3 regions of the Pseudobutyrivibrio sp. UC1225 genome follow, and region 2 is predicted to be linked to each of the others. Evidence: predicted binding sites of a transcription regulator. Region 2 holds the regulator's gene; each other region holds the start of a gene.
What was found. Region 2 encodes HrcA, which represses chaperone genes, less so after heat shock. Its sites were predicted from a motif close to TGTTAGCACTCNNNNNNNNNGAGTGCTAACA; they were not measured.
Positions count from the first base shown of each region.

Region 1: a site for HrcA is predicted at 1,606-1,636, ahead of BMZ41_RS10685 (Hsp20/alpha crystallin family protein). Genes of this name have one in related genera too.
Region 3: a site for HrcA is predicted at 2,002-2,032, ahead of htpG (molecular chaperone HtpG). Genes of this name have one in related genera too.

Region 1 covers NZ_FOVQ01000008.1:51,494-54,781, forward strand. The annotation lists gene BMZ41_RS10675 (hypothetical protein) at 1-569, shown strand, start outside; gene BMZ41_RS10680 (hypothetical protein) at 727-933, shown strand; gene BMZ41_RS10685 (Hsp20/alpha crystallin family protein) at 1,021-1,461, opposite strand; gene BMZ41_RS10690 (cysteine-rich small domain-containing protein) at 1,661-1,933, opposite strand; gene thiC (phosphomethylpyrimidine synthase ThiC) at 1,980-3,287, opposite strand.
Region 2 covers NZ_FOVQ01000001.1:359,504-362,791, forward strand. The annotation lists gene dnaK (molecular chaperone DnaK) at 1-502, opposite strand, end outside; gene grpE (nucleotide exchange factor GrpE) at 529-1,134, opposite strand; gene hrcA (heat-inducible transcriptional repressor HrcA) at 1,146-2,195, opposite strand; gene lepA (translation elongation factor 4) at 2,395-3,288, shown strand, end outside.
Region 3 covers NZ_FOVQ01000004.1:27,721-31,008, forward strand. The annotation lists gene htpG (molecular chaperone HtpG) at 1-1,847, opposite strand, end outside; gene BMZ41_RS06685 (DUF6465 family protein) at 2,115-2,570, opposite strand; gene BMZ41_RS06690 (peptidylprolyl isomerase) at 2,732-3,288, opposite strand, start outside.

The DNA of each region.
Region 1 (3,288 bases), on a different contig from region 2:
GTAAGAAATATGATTTCACTGAGCTTATAGATTATGCTAAACACACTGCAATCACCATAGGCAATATGACTCTCTTTAGCAAACTTCAGAAAATTGCCAGTGCCGCAGAAAAATTTAATTTGAGTGTTGCTGAACATCATGAAAAAAAAGCAGGAAATGTTTTGTCCTTTCAGGACTATGACAACTATTTTGTAGCAGATACCCCTAACACTTTCCAGGAAATTGGAAGCTGTGTCGTAGGCGGTGGAAATGCTGAGGCAGTTAAAGTTGCTGCCACCCTGCATGCCAGCAGTACAGAAGAAAGACCTATCGTTTCTGTCAGAGCCTTTTCTCTGAACACAAACACCTATCTTCCTAATATAGATATCATTGATTTGAGTACTATCTATAAGTCAAATGCATCTATTATGGAAGTCTTCGCATACATGAGTTACCACGACTACCTCAAGGGAGAGTTTAATCATTCCTTTGATAAGCTTTTGTTTAGCGGTTCTCTTGCGATTGAGTCTTTGGAGGATATGTACTCTAAACACTATGATTTAGGGACTTTCGATTATCTGAATAAGTAGATGATAGGAAGGCTTGTTGGCAATCTTGTACAAAATCGTTATAGTAATTTGTGCGTTTTGAATATTTTATGGTAATTATAACTATTGTGCAATCATCTCTGACCCTGTAAAATACCTTTCGGACTTAAGGAATTGTTTTTTATAGGAGATATCAGAAATGTTAAACCTTATCGTATTAGTTATTTTTACTGCAGTTACATTATTTTTCTTAAATTACATTGTATCAAGCGTAGCATATGCAAAGAGATCAGCTGAGATTGAAGATTCTCACTGCCTTACAAGAGCAATTGGTGCAATCATCTTAAGTGTTGCTGTTATCGTAGCACTTTGGGCACAGGCTTTTTACTTATTCTTTATCACTTAATAAATATTTGATAGTATTGTTAGAAAAAATCGGGCATCCAGAAATCTGGATGCCCTTAATTTTATTCAAATCCAGGGAAATGATTAACTATCCCTCAATTGCTATATATTTTGTCTCCTCTTTTTCAGGTAAGGCTTCTTTCTTAGGAATGCTAAGTGTAAGTACACCGTCCTTAAAGGCTGCATGAATGTCTTCCTGTGTTACATTGTCACCTACATAGAAGCTTCTTGAGCATGAACCTGTGTAACGCTCGCGGCGGATGTATTTTCCATCATCATCCTGCTCATCATTGTTCTGATTTGTCTCAGCCTTAATTGTAAGATAACCATCCTTCAACTCAGCCTTGATATCTTCTTTTGCAAATCCTGGAAGATTCATATCTACAGTGTAGTCATTCTCATTTTCTTTAACATCTGTGGTCATCATTCTTGCGAAATCATTGTCGTAGTGGTGACCAAATCCTGTCATACGTGGTACTCCGAAGAAATCATCCATAAAATCATTTGATAAAATACTAGGCATTAACATAATTACTACCTCCTCTTATATATGAAATATAGTTTTAATCCCGGTTACGTTGCTGCCACAGGATTCTTATCTCCTGTTCAGCCAGGTTGGTTTGGGAAGCATTTCTTTTTTCCTTCCCTTGTTGTAACTATGTTATACACCCGTTATTAGCACTCGTCAATAGAGAGTGCTAATATTTTATAATTATTTAATATTTAGTTTATAAATTGTCTGATTTATCCTTTTCAATCAGCTTCATCACATCACCAAGCTGTCCTGTAATCTCGCTGTAGTTCTCACGAATATGAGGACGAAGACAGTCAACACAGGATTTTATACCTGACTCTGTAAATTTAAAATTTCCACCGCACTTATCCCCAAGGCAATAAAGAGGACAATAACAGAACAAGCAGTTAAAGTCCTCTGGTTTATCAGTTTTGTGACATGGAAAATATTCACATTCTGTATTTTGAATAAACTTATAATGTTCCATTGGGTGCTCCCTATATAATTTATACTCTGCACCCATGATAACAACACTATCCTAAAATATCAATGTACTCACCTGAAAGAGCCTTATTCATGCTACGAACTGCGCAAAATTTGCCACACATAGAACAGGTGTCATCAAACTCTGGTGAGCGGTCTGCTCTGATAGCTTTGGCTGTCTCTGGATCCAGCGAGCACTCCCACTGCATATCCCAATCAAAAACCTGACGAGCTTCTGCCATCTTATTATCAATGTCCATGGCATGTGGAATCTTTTTTGCAATATCTGCTGCATGAGCTGCAATCTTTGAAGCAATAATTCCCTGCTTAACATCATCAACATTTGGAAGTGCAAGATGCTCCGCTGGAGTGACATAGCAGAGGAAAGCTGCACCATTTTGAGCCGCAATTGCGCCACCTATAGCGGATGTGATGTGATCGTAGCCCGGTGCAATATCAGTAACAAGAGGTCCAAGTACATAGAAAGGTGCCCCCATACAAATCTTCTGTTGAATCTTCATATTTGCAGCGATTTCATCCATCGGCATATGTCCTGGTCCTTCTACCATTACCTGAACATCCTTCTCCCATGCTCGCTTTGTAAGCTCTCCAAGGCGAACAAGCTCCTCAATTTGACATACATCTGATGCATCTGCAAGACATCCTGGGCGACAGGCATCACCAAGAGAAATTGTGACATCATGCTCACGACAGATTTCAAGAATCTCATCATAATATTCGTAGAAAGGATTCTCCTCTCCAGTCATTGTCATCCATGCAAACACAAGTGAACCACCACGGCTGACAATATTCATTTTACGCTTATGCTTTTTGATCTGCTCAATTGTCTTTCTTGTAATTCCGCAGTGAAGTGTAACAAAATCCACGCCATCCTCAGCGTGAAGACGAACCACATCAATGAAATCCTTTGCTGTAAGTGTGGCAAGGTCTCTCTGATAGTGAATGACACTGTCGTAGATTGGAACTGTTCCAAGCATAGCTGAGCATTCTGCCACAAGCTTCTGTCTAAATGGCTGTGTGTTGCCATGGCTGGATAAATCCATGATTGCTTCTGCACCCATGTCTACTGCCGCCATAACCTTTTCCATTTCTATATTGTAATCCTTGCAATCGCGAGAAACACCAAGGTTTACATTAATCTTTGTGCGAAGCATGCTGCCTACGCCCTCTGGATTAATGCATTTGTGATGCTTATTTGCAGGGATGGCAACCTGTCCCTTTGCTACCAAATCACGAATCTCCTCAGGTGTGCGATATTCCTTCAAAGCCACCTGCTTCATCTCTGGTGTAATAATCCCCTGTCTTGCTGCATCCATCTGTGTTGTGTAATTGCTCATT
Region 2 (3,288 bases):
ATACCATAATCTTCTGCTCCTGCTCGTTATCAAGACCATAAGCAAGTGCAGCTGCTGTAGGCTCGTTGATGATACGCTTTACATCAAGACCTGCAATCTTACCAGCATCCTTTGTAGCCTGACGCTGAGCATCGTTGAAGTATGCAGGAACAGTGATAACTGCCTCTGTAACCTTCTCATTTAAGTAGCTCTCAGCATCGCTCTTAAGCTTCTGAAGAATCATAGCTGAAATCTGCTGTGGAGAGTACTTCTTATCGTCGATGATACGACCATTATCTGTGCCCATATCTCTCTTGATAGAAGCGATAGTCTTCTCAGCGTTTGTAACAGCCTGACGCTTTGCTGGCTCACCAACAAGTCTCTCACCTGTCTTTGTAAATGCTACGATAGATGGTGTTGTTCTAGCACCCTCTGTATTTGCGATAACAGTAGGCTTTCCACCTTCCATAACAGCAACACAGCTGTTAGTTGTTCCTAAATCGATACCAATAATCTTTCCCATGATTTATATCCTCCTAAATAATTTCCTTAGTTTGCTACCTTTACCATTGAATGACGGACTACAGTGTCATTGTACATATAGCCCTTCTGGAATTCTTCTACGACGATGTTCTCGCCAACTTCCTCATCCTCAACATGCATTACTGCGTTGTGGAAATCTGGATTGAATTCCTGTCCTACAGCCTCGATTGGCTTAACTCCTGCCTCATCAAGAGTTGTAAGTAATTGCTTATATATCATGAGCATTCCATCTGCAAATGGATCTGCTCCTTCCTCAACTGTAGCAAGACCTCTTTCGAAGTTATCTACTACAGGAAGAATCTTTTCTACGATGCTCTTTGCACCTGTTGCAAACATCTGAGACTTTTCAACTTCAGTTCTGCGTCTGAAGTTTTCAAATTCTGCCATCTGACGCATTACTCTGTCATTAAGCTGTTCGATTTGCTCGTCTCTTTTGTCTTTTTTCTTTTCCTTTTTCTTGAAGCCCTTCTTAGATTCTTTCTCAGAACCCTTAGCCTCAGCTGCCTCTTCTGTATTCTCAGCCGCAGCTTCCTCTTTCATTTCTTCAGCGTTCTCTACAGCTTCCTTAACTGCTTCTTCTGTAGAAAACTCTTCCATTTTATTCTCTGCCATTAAGAAATCTCCTAACTATCATTTTTCTTCTCATTACGGAGCAGCTTATCAAGCTGTCCCTTGAGACTTTTTATATTATCAACAACATTTTCGTAATCCATTCGTTTTGGACCTACAATACCAATTGTTCCTTTAACTCCGTCTCCAAGTTCGTATGTTGCTGTAACAATTGAGCAATCCTTCATGGTAGATATTGGTGATTCATCACCGATGTATACCTGAATGCCTGTCTCCTCATCAGAAGCATTCTCTGCGAGAAGCTCTATCAACGACTGCTTTTCTTCGAAGGTATCTAAAAGCTCAGATGCTTTCTTTGAATCTGAAAGCTCTGGGTATTTGAAGATGTTAGTCGCACCCGAGGTGTAAACCTGTAAATCTTCATCTTCTGTAATGGTCTCTGCTACAGTATCAAGTACCTGAGAAACTATCTCATCATGAATTCCCGCCTGATCCTTTAATCTGGTAATAAGCGCTAGATTAATCTGATCAACGGCTAGACCATTAAGATTTGTGTTCAAAAGCATATTTAGCTTAAGTAATGTCTCATTATCAAGTGGCTTGTCAATTTGAATGATTTTATTCTTTACAATATTTCCATCCATAACTACAACAGAAAGCAACTGATTTTCATCAACTGCTGAAAGCTGTACGAACTTCAATCTGTTCGAAACAACTGATGGAGCAGAAATCAATGTAGCATACTGTGTATTAGTAGCCAAAACCTTTGCCACGTTTTTAAGAAGAGTCTCCATCTTCTCTTCTCGTTCAATCATCCATTCCTTCATATCTGAAACTTCTTTATCTTTGGAAGCTATCAGATTGTTAACATAAAATCTGTAACCCTTGTCAGAAGGAATTCGTCCTGCAGATGTGTGAGGCTGAACGATATATCCTAAATCCTCAAGATCTGACATCTCATTACGAATGGTAGCCGAGCTTAGATTTAAATCTGTATATTTAGAAATGGTACGTGAACCAACTGGCTCTCCTGTTTCTAAATAATTTTTGATAATAGCATTTAGAATCTTAACTTTTCTCTCATCAAGCTCTGTATCTGCCATACATTCACCTCACTCACAACCGCCTTTGATTGTTAGCACTCATCAAATTGGAGTGCTAATCATTTTCTGATGTTAATTTACACCTACCCTATCCTTTTGTCAACTGACTTTAGATTTTTTTTAGATTTATAAATAGATAAATAAAGCCAAACATGATAAACTAGTCAAAGCTAAGAATATTAAATAAGAAGAGGAATTTATGGATCAGAGTAAAATTAGAAATTTTTGTATAGTAGCACATATCGATCACGGCAAGTCTACTCTTGCTGATCGTATTATACAGATGACTGGAACTCTTACCGACAGAGAGATGCAGGCACAGGTTCTTGATAATATGGACCTTGAGCGTGAGCGTGGAATCACAATCAAGTCTCAGGCCGTCCGTATTATTTACAAAGCCGATGATGGTCAGGAGTATATCTTTAATCTTATCGACACTCCTGGTCACGTAGATTTTAATTATGAAGTTTCCCGCTCCCTTGCAGCTTGCGATGGGGCTATTCTTGTTGTAGATGCAGCTCAGGGTATCGAGGCTCAGACTCTTGCAAATGTTTATCTTGCATTAGATCACGACCTTGATGTTATCCCTGTTATCAATAAGATTGACTTACCATCTGCAGATCCAGAACATGTTATAGAAGAAATTGAGGACATTATCGGTCTTGAGGCTCAGGATGCTCCTCAGATTTCCGCTAAGACAGGTCTTAATATTCACGATGTACTTGAAGCAATAGTTCATCAGCTTCCAGCACCTAAGGGGGATGTAAAAGCTCCTCTTCAGGCACTTATCTTCGACTCCCTTTACGATCCTTACAAGGGTGTTATCGTATTCTGCCGAGTTAAAGAAGGTACTCTTAAGGTTGGCGATAAAGTTCGCATGATGGCAACAAATGCTGAATTCGACGTTGTTGAAGTTGGCTACTTTGGCGCTGGTCAGTTCATTCCTTGTGATGAGCTTCCTGCTGGTATGGTTGGTTACATGACAGCTTCTATCAAAAACGTACGTGATACTCGCGTCGGTGATACTATCACACACGTTAATCGTCCAGCAGCCGAGCCTCTTCCAGGCTATAAGAAAGTTAACCCTATGGTT
Region 3 (3,288 bases), on a different contig from region 2:
GCTGCAAAGGTAGGAACATTCTCAGAATCCTTGTTATTAAGAATGTACTGAACAAGGTCGTTGTTTGCATTAAGTACAAGTGTCTCTGATGCAGAACCGAACATGTTCATATCCATGCCACCCATAGCGTACATTCTCATCATATCCTGCATACGACGGCTCTCCTCTGATACTGTAAGCATAGAAGAAAGATCCTTGTTCTTAAACTTCTCAACCTTAACCTCGAGACCTTCATTGTTAAGTGCCTTGCGGAATACATCTGTAAGTGTCTCTGTCTCAGTCTTAAGCTCGTCCTCTGATGTCTCCTCAACCATAGTGTCAGTAACATCAGCATCGATACGACAGAACTTGTAGTTCTCATTGCGCTGCTCAAGCTGTGTGATGAATGAGGTATCAATAGCGTGGTCGAGAATGACTGCATTCATTCCCTGCTCCTTGAACATATTTACATACTGAGACTGCTGCTGAAGATCAGTTACATAATAAACTGTCTTTCTTGTATCTTCTGGCTCTTTTGTGTCATCAGTATCCTTTGCATCTTCTACAACTTCTGCCTCTACAGTCTCACCATTTTCATCTGTAGCCTTCTCTTCATCTTCCTTAACTAGAAGCTCTGGAAGTGTAGTGTATTTATCGTTGATGTCCTTGAATAAGATGTAGTCGTTCATCTTATCGCAGAACTTTGTATCCTTTAAGCAACCAAACTTAATGAATGGAGCGATATCGTCCCAATACTTCTCATAAGATTCCTTATCAGTCTTGCACATACCTGTGAGCTTGTCTGCAACCTTCTTTGTGATGTACTCAGAAATCTTTGTAACGAAACCATCATTCTGAAGAGCAGAACGTGATACGTTAAGTGGAAGATCTGGACAATCGATAACACCCTTAAGAAGCATTAAGAACTCTGGAATAACTTCCTTAATGTTATCAGCGATGAATACCTGATTGTTGTATAGCTTGATTGTACCTTCGATAGAATCGTACTCTGTATTAATCTTAGGGAAGTATAAAATACCCTTGAGATTGAATGGATAATCCATGTTAAGGTGAATCCAGAAAAGTGGCTCCTTATAGTCATGGAAGACATCTCTATAGAATGCCTTGTAATCATCATCTGTGCACTCTGATGGAGACTTTGTCCAAAGTGGCTGTGTCTCGTTAAGAGGTGTAGGCTCGATTACATTTCCGTCATCATCCTTCTTTGGCTCCTCGCCCTTCTTTGAAAGATAAATCTCTGTAGGCATGAATGAACAGTACTTTGTGATTACTTCTCTTGCTCTGTATTCATTTGCAAACTCGAGGCAATCTTCATTTAAGAATAAAGTAATCTTTGTTCCTACCTGATCCCATTCACCATCGCCCATCTCGAACTCTGTGCCGCCATCACATTCCCAGTGAACTGGAGTAGCACCTTCCTTGTATGAAAGTGTATCGATGTGAACCTCATCAGCAACCATAAATGCAGAATAAAAACCGAGACCAAAGTGACCAATAATCTGATCTGAATCTGCCTTATCTTTGTACTTCTCAAGGAAGTCTGTAGCACCTGAAAATGCAATCTGATTGATGTACTCATCTACCTCTTCAGATGTCATTCCTAGACCGTTATCGATGAAGGTAAGTGTCTTGTCCTCAGGGCTAACGATGACCTGAATCTTTGCCTTGTAATCAAGTGGAAGAGAATACTCTCCCATCATATCTAACTTCTTTAACTTTGTGATTGCATCACAACCATTTGAAATAAGCTCTCTATAAAAAATATCGTGATCACTGTATAACCACTTCTTAATTACTGGAAAAATATTCTCACTTGTAATTGATAAACTACCTTTTTTATTACTCATTATCCTCACTCCTTCTCTAATCCGCTGTTACGCCAACAAGCCTTAGTGTTTTTTCATTCGACTAACATGTCTCATTCAAAAACCTAAGAGCTTGTTCGCTACAGCTATTCGCTAGAAATTATGATAATACTACGTATACGAGAAGTCAATAAAAAATTAGCACTCTACGGATAAGAGTGCTAATAACGTGTGCAACGGGTAAAAAAAGAGCTGTATCGTATATACGATACAGCTCTACGCTACGTCATAAATAAATAAAACAAAATCTTAAAGCTCTACTGATCCCACGCTATCTTTATTAGCTACGTAATAAATTTTGCGCTCTTCTGGTTTGATATAAATGTTTAACTCTTCAAGAGTCTTACCCTTGTAATCCTTCTTGAACTGTGCCTGTGCTTTCTTTAAGCACTCAGCCTCTGTAAACTCACGATCCTGATACTGAACAACTGCTGTTGTTGCAACTGCTTTTTTCTTTGTTGTAGCTTTCTTAGTTGTTGCCTTTTTTGCGGTTGTCTTTTTAGCTGTTGTTTTCTTTGCAGCTGTCTTCTTTGCAGGAGCCTTCTTAGCGGCTGCTGCTTTCTTTGTTGCTACTTCTTTCTTAACTTCGTCAACGACCTTCTTTGTTGTCGCTGGTGCACTAGCTACTGCAGTCTTAACAGTTGTAGCTGCAGATGCTGCAGACTTCTTTACATCATCAACTGTAACCTTTGCATTTGTTACCATTTTTCACCCTCCTATTTGAGCAATAAAAGTTTTTGTTTTTTATTTAGTTAGTATTATAGTCATTCTTCTATTTAAATGCTAGTCTATTATGAAAATTTTCTACCAATTTAACAATAAAAAACAAATTATAAAATGGATTTAATACAAATTGCACTTATAATTTATAAATATTTATTTAATGTTTCAAAAAAAGTTGCACTTGTAAGTTCAGAAACGTCATCCGTAAATACGATATTGTCCCAAAGATTTGTATTCATATTTGAGAAATTTTTCTCCTCTAAATCTTTCACAATATCTTCCAAAACTTGCTGTCTTCTTTTCTCAATAATGACCTCTTTATTTGCCTCTGATAATTCCTCATTGTACTTATCCAAGCACTGGAAAAAATAATAGCCACCATCAGCAGAAATCGCAGTAGAAACTTCGTCTGTATCAAGATTAAAAACGACTTCATCAATCTCTTTTGAATACTCTCCACGAGCAAAGGTAACCTGATATGAATCAAGCTCTGTATATGTGGATGCAAGACGCTCAAAGGTATATCCATAATCAATCATTCCCTGGATTTCATCTGCCTTTGCTTTGTCAGAAACAAACAAAACGAATGCTTCCATAACACGTGCTTCATCCTCAGAAACTTCTTCATCAACTGAGTTCATAAGCTCGTCATAAACCTTTGTTGCTAAAGCATATTTTTTGTATGCTTTAAGCACATCTT